DNA from 2 places in the Ruminiclostridium papyrosolvens DSM 2782 genome. Region 1 is predicted to be linked to the other one. Evidence: riboswitches for the same ligand, from Rfam matches in the RefSeq annotation. Region 1 holds a riboswitch; the other holds the start of a gene.
What was found. Region 1 has a riboswitch for FMN ahead of ribD (bifunctional diaminohydroxyphosphoribosylaminopyrimidine deaminase/5-amino-6-(5-phosphoribosylamino)uracil reductase RibD). Riboswitches for the same ligand answer to the same signal wherever they lie in the genome.
Positions count from the first base shown of each region.

Region 2: it holds a riboswitch for FMN, as region 1 does, so the genes downstream of both, P0092_RS21500 (ECF transporter S component) here and ribD (bifunctional diaminohydroxyphosphoribosylaminopyrimidine deaminase/5-amino-6-(5-phosphoribosylamino)uracil reductase RibD) in region 1, are expected to answer to the same signal.

Region 1 is NZ_CP119677.1:3,039,993-3,044,284, reverse strand. It holds gene P0092_RS13605 (SOS response-associated peptidase) at 1-97, opposite strand, end outside; gene P0092_RS13600 (hypothetical protein) at 266-499, opposite strand; gene P0092_RS13595 (DNA polymerase Y family protein) at 509-1,750, opposite strand; FMN riboswitch at 1,948-2,073, shown strand; gene ribD (bifunctional diaminohydroxyphosphoribosylaminopyrimidine deaminase/5-amino-6-(5-phosphoribosylamino)uracil reductase RibD) at 2,157-3,260, shown strand; gene P0092_RS13585 (riboflavin synthase) at 3,281-3,937, shown strand; gene P0092_RS13580 (bifunctional 3,4-dihydroxy-2-butanone-4-phosphate synthase/GTP cyclohydrolase II) at 3,965-4,292, shown strand, end outside.
Region 2 is NZ_CP119677.1:4,901,118-4,905,409, reverse strand. It holds gene P0092_RS21510 (glycoside hydrolase family 3 protein) at 93-2,015, shown strand; gene P0092_RS21505 (hypothetical protein) at 2,302-2,598, opposite strand; gene P0092_RS21500 (ECF transporter S component) at 2,828-3,376, opposite strand; FMN riboswitch at 3,483-3,611, opposite strand; gene galU (UTP--glucose-1-phosphate uridylyltransferase GalU) at 3,767-4,292, shown strand, end outside.

The sequences.
Region 1 (4,292 bases):
TTGCAGCTTTTCCCTTAAGTCTTTCATTAATATCATTAACTATATTTCTTAAATCCTGATTTTCTTCCTCTGTAAAAATAGCATATCTTCCACACATAAAATGTTGCTCCTTAAAAGTTACTTATTGGCCTACCTTATTTACTATATATTTTACTCCATCTTCCCAAACAAAAAAATAGGTATTATAAAAGGTAAATGGGTTGGTGATGGTGATAAGGTCAATGAGGGAATTAGTTATTTTCCGTGGATGACGAGGTTGTAAGAGTTACTTGCCTTCCACAAACCAACGTCCTTCCTCAAAAAAAATAAATACTTCTTTTCCCATAACTCTACAACGGTAGCGGATACCTTGACCTCCTACCTTTAAGCTTGCCGCTTTTTTATAGTCGTATACCTTGTCTATTATATATTTTGAGCCGTCCTCCCAAACAAAAGAAACAGGTATCAGCTCACCACTGGGAGAAAAAGTTGCGTCTAATTGTACAAAAACTTTCTTCATAATATCACCTTACCTAAAAAATGAAACAGGATGAATAATATTGTCTTCAACGGGGTTGGCATTAAGAGCACTATCTTTAAGCAAAATCGCCCTTTGAACAGAATAATGTCCAAACCTTTTACGAATGGCATCAATACTGAATTCCAGAGTTTCCAATTGTGGACGTTTATTATAATCCTCAAAAAAAGAAAGCTGGGTATGAGTATCCGCCGTAACCAAATCCGTTGAACGTATACCAAGAGAACGTATAGGTTTATGCCAACCCCAATTTGCATTAAAAATATCCATAGCTTTACGTGAAATTTCACCGGATATATAACTGGGAACCGGGAGTTTTGCTTGTCGCTCAATTGATGCAAGCTCATTATCACGAATGGAAATCTGTATTGTAGAACCCTTCAAATTATGTTTTCTAAGCCTTTCACCAACACTTTCAGCCAATACGGTAAAAGTAAGCATGACATCCTCGGTGTTTACAAGATCTCTTGCGGTTGTCATACTGTTTCCTATGCCTTTTATAGTTTCGTGGTACTCTGTTGCAGTTACTTCGGAATAGTCCATGCCATTAGCAAAATTCCAGAGAGTTTCGCCCCATTTTCCAAGATACCTTTTAATGAAAGAGAGAGGCGTCCCTGCAAGGTCTCCGATAGTCATTATGCCCACCTGATTAAGTTTCCTGCGGGTTGACCTGCCCACATAAAGCAATTCACCAACATTTAAATTCCAAACCATTTCCTTAAAATTATTTTGACTGATAACAGTAGTATGATCCGGCTTTTTTAAATCGGACCCGAGCTTTGCAAATATTTTATTAAAACTCACTCCTACTGAAGCAGTAACACCAAGCTCTGTTTTAATAAGTTCACGTATTTCATTTGCAATCTTTTCTCCTTCCCCGAAAAGCTTGGTGCTTTCAGAAACGTCAATCCAGCACTCATCTATGCCAAAACTCTCAACAAGGTTGGAATATCGGGAATAAATTTCTCGGGCTTCCTTTGAAAACCTCAGGTATAAAGCGTAATTAGGATTAACAATAACGAGGTTTGGACACTTTTGTTTTGCTTGCCAGATAGCCTCACCTGTTTTTATCCCAAAACTTTTTGCAATATAGTTTTTGGCCAGGACGATTCCATGACGTAAATCCTGACTTCCGCACACTGCTAAAGGATAATCCCTGTATTGTGGATTGTATAGACATTCAACGGAAGCATAAAAATTATTCAGGTCACAGTGTAAAATTACTTTATCCATAAAGTCACTCCAGTCAGAACATTTGTTCGTACATTCATTATAAATCCGAACAAATGTTCTTGTAAAGAGGTAAAATTGTGTAGTATAAACTCAATAACTCATTTTTATTTTCTGTGTTCTGGGAATAAAATTATACCTTGACTAAAGCATCCAATACTGCTATAGTTTACTTTAATAAAATATATTAATAATGATAATGACACTTCAGGGATAGGTGAAAATCCTTACCGGCGGTAGATAGCACAAGCTATAAGCCCGCGAGCGAAAGCAGATCCGGTCAAACTCCGGAGCCGACAGTACAGTCTGGATGAAAGATAGTGTATTTAATTTTGCTATTTTGTCCCCGGGGGTTGTCTGCCTCTGGGGATTTTTGCATTTTAAGGGAAATAAAAGCAAGGAGAACAAGATGAATATACATGAGTTTTATATGAAAAGGGCATTTGAAATTTCAAAAGGAGGGTGGGGGAGAACAAATCCGAATCCATTGGTTGGAGCTGTTATAGTAAAGGATGGCGAAATAATCTCTGAAGGTTTCCATGAAGCGTTGGGGGGTGCCCACGCCGAAGTTTGTGCTTTTCAGAATGCTACCTCTGATATTTCGGGTGCGACTATTTATGTAAATCTTGAGCCGTGCTCACACTACGGAAGGACGCCTCCGTGTGCAAAAGCCATTGCGGAGTCTGGAATCAAGGAAGTAGTTGTAGCGATGGTGGACCCAAACCCAAAGGTATCAGGAAAGGGCATACAGATACTAAAAGATGCCAATATTAATGTAATAGTGGGAGTCCTTGAGGAAGAGGCAAGAAGGCTGAATGAAATATTCATACACTATATAACAAAACAACTTCCCTTTGTAATTATGAAAACGGCAATGACTTTAGACGGTAAAATTGCATCGGTTACAGGAGACTCCAGATGGATAAGCAGTGAACCCTCAAGAGAGTATGTCCATAAAATACGTAACAGAGTATCTTCAATTATGGTAGGGGTAAACACAATAATAAAGGATAATCCATCATTGACAGCAAGACCATCCTCCGGAGATGGCATTGACCCTGTCCGTATCGTAGTTGACAGTAGAGGAAGGATTCCGATGGATAGCAGGGTAATTAACGGTGATTCAAATGCAGGACTTATACTCGCAACTACAGATAGAATCAATAAAGACAAGGAAACTCAGCTTTTATCACGTGGGGTAAGGATTATAAAAACCATTGAGAAAAGTGGTAAGGTGAATCTCGGGGAGCTTATGAGGGAATTGTATAAGCTTGAAATTGACAGTGTTCTTTTGGAGGGAGGGGGTAACCTTAACTTTTCGGCACTTGAGGCAGGTATAGTGAATAAGGTAATGACTTTTGTTTCACCCAAGATAATAGGCGGAAGTTCGGCTGTAACGCCTGTAGGAGGCGAGGGAATAGAAGAAATGAAGGATGCCATAGCTCTGTCGGATATCAGAGTTGAGGGGTTTGACAGGGATGTACTTATAGAGGGATATATTGCAGACGAATAGCGATTTAGGAGGTGACATATGTGTTCACGGGGATTGTTGAAGAAATGGGAAGTGTAAAAAACATTGTATACGGCAGCAGCTCAATTAAGCTTTCCATAGAATGTACAACTGTAATTGAAGGCACTGTTAAAGGGGACAGCATAGCTGTAAACGGTATATGCCTTACGGTTACTGAATTGGGAGGAAACTGGTTTACGGCAGATGTAATGCCGGAAACTATGAGGAAAACAGGACTTGAAAAGCTGAAACCCGGTAAAAAGGTGAACCTGGAGAGGGCTTTAAGACTTGCTGACAGACTGGGAGGCCATATAGTCAGCGGTCATATTGACGGAACGGGGATTATTACCGAGTTAAAAAAAGAGGATAATGCAGTTCTTATTACAATTACTGCACCTGAACAGATTATGAAATATATTGTTCAAAAGGGTTCGGTGTCTCTGGACGGTACAAGTCTTACTATAGCGGAGCTGACTTCAAGTACTTTTACGGTTTCCCTCATACCGCTGACCCGGGGATTCACCATACTTGGCTCCAAAAGTATTGGTGACAGAGTAAATATAGAATGTGACATTATAGGCAAGTACGTAGAAAAGATGTTAAAAGGTGAACCCTTGGAGTCAGAACCTTCCAGAAGTAATTTATCGGCTGAATTTCTCAGGGAACACGGATTTATGTAATATAAAATAAAAAAGGAAGTGAGTTTCATGAATTTTAGTTCAATAGAAGAGGCAATAGAAGATATCCGCCAAGGCAAGATAATTATAGTGGTGGATGATGAAGACAGGGAAAATGAAGGAGACCTCCTTATGGCAGCCGAAAAGACTACCCCTGAAAGTATAAATTTCATGGCTACCTATGGAAAAGGCATGATATGTGTTCCGCTTACAGCGGACAGAGCAAGGGAACTGGAACTTTTTCCTATGGTAAACCACAATGAGGAACGTCTCGGTACAGCATTTACCATAACTGTGGACCACAAGGATTCAACAACTGGTATTTCGGCTTTTGAAAGAGCACATACAATAATTGAGC
Region 2 (4,292 bases), 1.9 Mb from region 1:
ACTAACTATATTAAGATATAAGTAGATTAATGTTGATATATTACAATTATTTTAATATTATAGTAATATATACCAAGCACTGGGGTGATCAATTGAACATTAAAAGACTGGAAAGATTACTTCTTACCTCTTTATTAATAATATCATTATGCTCTTGCAATAATACTGCGCCAAAGGAACAAAAGGCTCCCAACAACACTAATATTTCCACAGACAGCGGAAATAATTCGGGAGCATTGGCAATATACGACAAAGAAAAATCAATCAAAGAAAATATAACTGCATACATAAAGAAGATGACTCTGGAGGAAAAAGTAGGGCAGATGATAATGGCGGAAAGGAACTATGTTACCGCTCAGGATGTTAAAACCTACTCAATAGGGTCTGTATTCGCCCAAGGGGGCTCAGCTCCGGAAGAAAATAACCCGGATGGTTGGAGAAAAATGATACTCAATTATAAAACTGCGGCGAAAGAGTCAAGACTGTCCATACCGCTTTTATTTGCCGTGGATGCCGTTCATGGTAATAACAATATGAAGGATACCGTTATATATCCTCACAATATCGCCTTGGGAGCTACCCGTAATGGAAAACTCGCAGGGGAAATTGGAGGGGCTGTGGCAGATGAATTAAATTCAATAGGTGTTGACTGGACATTTGCTCCCTGCGTTGCAGTAAGCAACGATATAAGATGGGGGAGGGCCTATGAGTGTTTCAGTGAGACACCGGATCTTGTGACTATGATGTCGACTCCTTTTATAGCAGCTCTTCAGGAAAAGGGAATAATCGCATGTGCAAAGCACTATGTGGCAGACGGAGCAGTTGAATTCGGCTCCGGCATGAACGGATTGCTTGATCGTGGAAATACCAATATCAGCACAGAGGAACTTAAAGATAAATATATATCTGTATTTAAGGATGCAGTTAAAGCGGGTGTAAAATCAGTTATGGTATCATACAGCAGTGTAAAGGGCAGAAAAAACCACTCAGAAAGAGATCTTATAGAATATAAACTAAAGCAGGATATTGGCTTTCAAGGAGTAGTAATAAGTGACTACGAGGGTGTTGAGTATCTGGAGGGCAACAGCCTTTATGTAAAGGTAGTAAATGCAGTAAATGCAGGAATAGATGTACTTATGGAAGGAAAGCGGTGGAAAGAGTCCTATAAATGTTTATTGGAGGCAGCAAGTGAGAAGCGGCAGGATATAAATATGGACAGGATAGATGAAGCAGTTTTCAGGATACTTCGAGTAAAGATGGATTCAGACAAATTTGATGTTAAAGGTGATAAGACAAATAAGAATTATGATATCAGGCAGAATTCCAATATTAAAATTGCAGAACAGGCTGTGAAGGAATCTTTGGTTCTTCTGAAAAACAAAAAGAACATACTTCCTCTTAAAAAATCGGCAAAGATTGCAGTTATTGGGCCAGCCTCTGATAATATAGGCGTACAATGCGGCGGATGGACAAAGACATGGCAGGGTGGATTAGATATTGGTGATAAGAAGTGGATGAGAGGTACTACCATTCTGGATGGATTTAAGGAAATGGCAGATGAAGGAAGAGGAGTTATAATCACAGATCCTGCAAAAATAAGGGACGCAGAAGTTGTTGTTGCAGTATTAGGAGAACATCCATATGCCGAAGGAAAAGGCGATGAAAAAAATATAGGATTAAGCGAGGGTCTGGCTTTTAGTGAAAATGCTCAGACACTGCAAATTGCATATGAATCTAAGAAACCCGTAGTTGTTATTATTGTATCGGGGAGACCGCGGATAATCACAAGTGAGCTTAATAGATGGGATGCTCTTGTTGAGGCATGGCTGCCCGGAACGGAAGGGCGGGCGGTTGCATCGGTTATTTACGGAGATAACTGCAATTTCAAAGGACGACTGCCTGTCAGTTGGCCGAAATCATCTGAACAACTTCCCATTACAATTGAAAAGTTGGATAACAATGAAGAATATAATGCTCTGTTTCAATATGGGTTTAGTTTAAAATATTCAAATTAATCTACTTTTCCACACTTATGTGAACTGCCAAAATTAAATTATACACAGATTTATACACATTATCCACATATATAACACAATATTAAAAAGTATGTAGAAAACACGGGAAATCCTTGGTTTAACAGTGGTTTTATAGTTATTCACAGTTTTTTATGAACAGTATTACATATCCACAAGCTATAATTAACAGATAATTCAGAAGTTATCAACAGGTTTTAGGGTATTTTGTTGAAAAAATAAAAAGCGAGGAATTTTCCCTCGCTTTTTAAAATATAATATAAATTTATCATTCTTCTTCGTCAGTTTCTTCCTCTTCAAGAATATCATCTTCAGCAATTAATTTCTTGTCACTGTCATCCAAACGTTCCAGATAGTCATCAATAAGATATGAAGCATCATTTTTTGTCATAGTTTCAAAGTTCATATCACTGATATCCTCATTTAACTGCTCTGCCAACTCTTTGATGTACTCAACCTGTTGAGTTGTAGCCAACTCTACCATAGCTTTTACATGGTGATCACATTTTTTGTTTGTGCAATTCCCACCAATCTTCAAAGAGCCGCATTTATTACAAAATTCCATACCAATATCACCCCGCAATTATTGCATTAGCAAAAATAAAAATTAATTGGCATATGATGCCCCTGTGACACTGTCACAATATGATGTTAATATTATAATACGTGCTAATTATTTTAATGTAAATATATAATTCCTAATATTTTATATTTTTGATAACATATATCATAATAGCTATAACAAATAATTGCAATCATTTCCTGAGTTTTGGAGTAATAGTTCTTCAAAAGCCTTATTTCAAGGCTATTTGGGATAATAGTTTTCCGGCAGATTTATACAATAATAAGGCGATAGCCGAATTAAGACCTGCTTTCATTAAATTAAAAGGAAGCAGAGCCGGAACAATCATTTTAATTACGGCATCAATAGGAGTTCCCGCAAATAAAGGATAAAATATCATGTTCATTGGTATCATTAGTGCAGTCATTGCAAGACTTCCCAGAATTAAACCAGTAACAGCACTTTTGAGAGTTTTTTTCTTCATATAAACTATAGAAGAAATACCTACCAGAGCTGACGTAGCGACAATATGCATTATGCAGCCTATCCATCCGTCGCTGCTGACTGCTAAGGTTTGTACAATCGCTGTTACAATAGTTAGGATAATGCCTTCCACAGGACCGAAGATAAAGCCCCCAATAATAATCGCTACATCTGCAGCATCATACACAAGGAACGGTGCAGCGGGAAAAGGGAATTTTAGTGGAGATAATATAAGAATTACCGAAATTGCTACCAATACACCCATTGTTGTCATTTTTCTGATTCTACTGCTATTCATTGAAATTTGCCCCCTTATGATAAAATAAATATAAGTATAAGTAAATTAAAAAGCCCTATGAATAATAATCCACAGAGCTTAACCAAATAACAAATCAATGTTGTTTATTGTTCTTCTTTCATCCAGACTATACTGTCGGCCATGGAATCGCACCATGTCTGCAAAACGCTCGCGGGCTAATACAAAAGAGTACATTACCGCCGGTAGGGAATCACACCCTGCCCTGAAGATATTATGAAGTTTTTAATTACATCTATGTTAAAACTATAACATAAAATAAGGGGACAATCAATGCATTGGGTTAAAAGGGTATAAATGGAAACATTTGTTGCGGTAAATTTAAAATATGTGGTAAAATATATTTGAATAAAGTACATTTGGAGGAAATCTATGAAAGTACGAAAAGCGATAATACCTGCTGCCGGTCTTGGAACCAGATTTTTACCTGCAACCAAGGCACAGCCTAAAGAAATGATACCTATAGTCGACAAACCTACTATACAATACATTGTTGAAGAAGCAGTTGCTGCGGGAATAGAAGATATACTTATTATTTCCGGAAGAAATAAAAGGGCGATTGAAGACCATTTTGACAAATCTTACGAATTGGAAGAAGAGCTCCATAGAAAAGGAAAGCAGGAGCTTTTGAGTGTTGTACAGGAGATTTCAAATATTGCAAATATACACTACATAAGACAGAAGGAAGCAAAGGGCCTGGGCCATGCTATTTATTGTGCTAAATCGTTTATCGGAAATGAGCCTTTTGCTGTTATGCTGGGCGATGATATAGTGGATTCTCCGGTACCATGTATTAAGCAGTTGATGGATGTATACAACGAATACCAGACTACTATTCTGGGGGTTCAAAAAGTACCCCTGCAGGATGTAACAAAATATGGTGTTATTGGTGGAACAC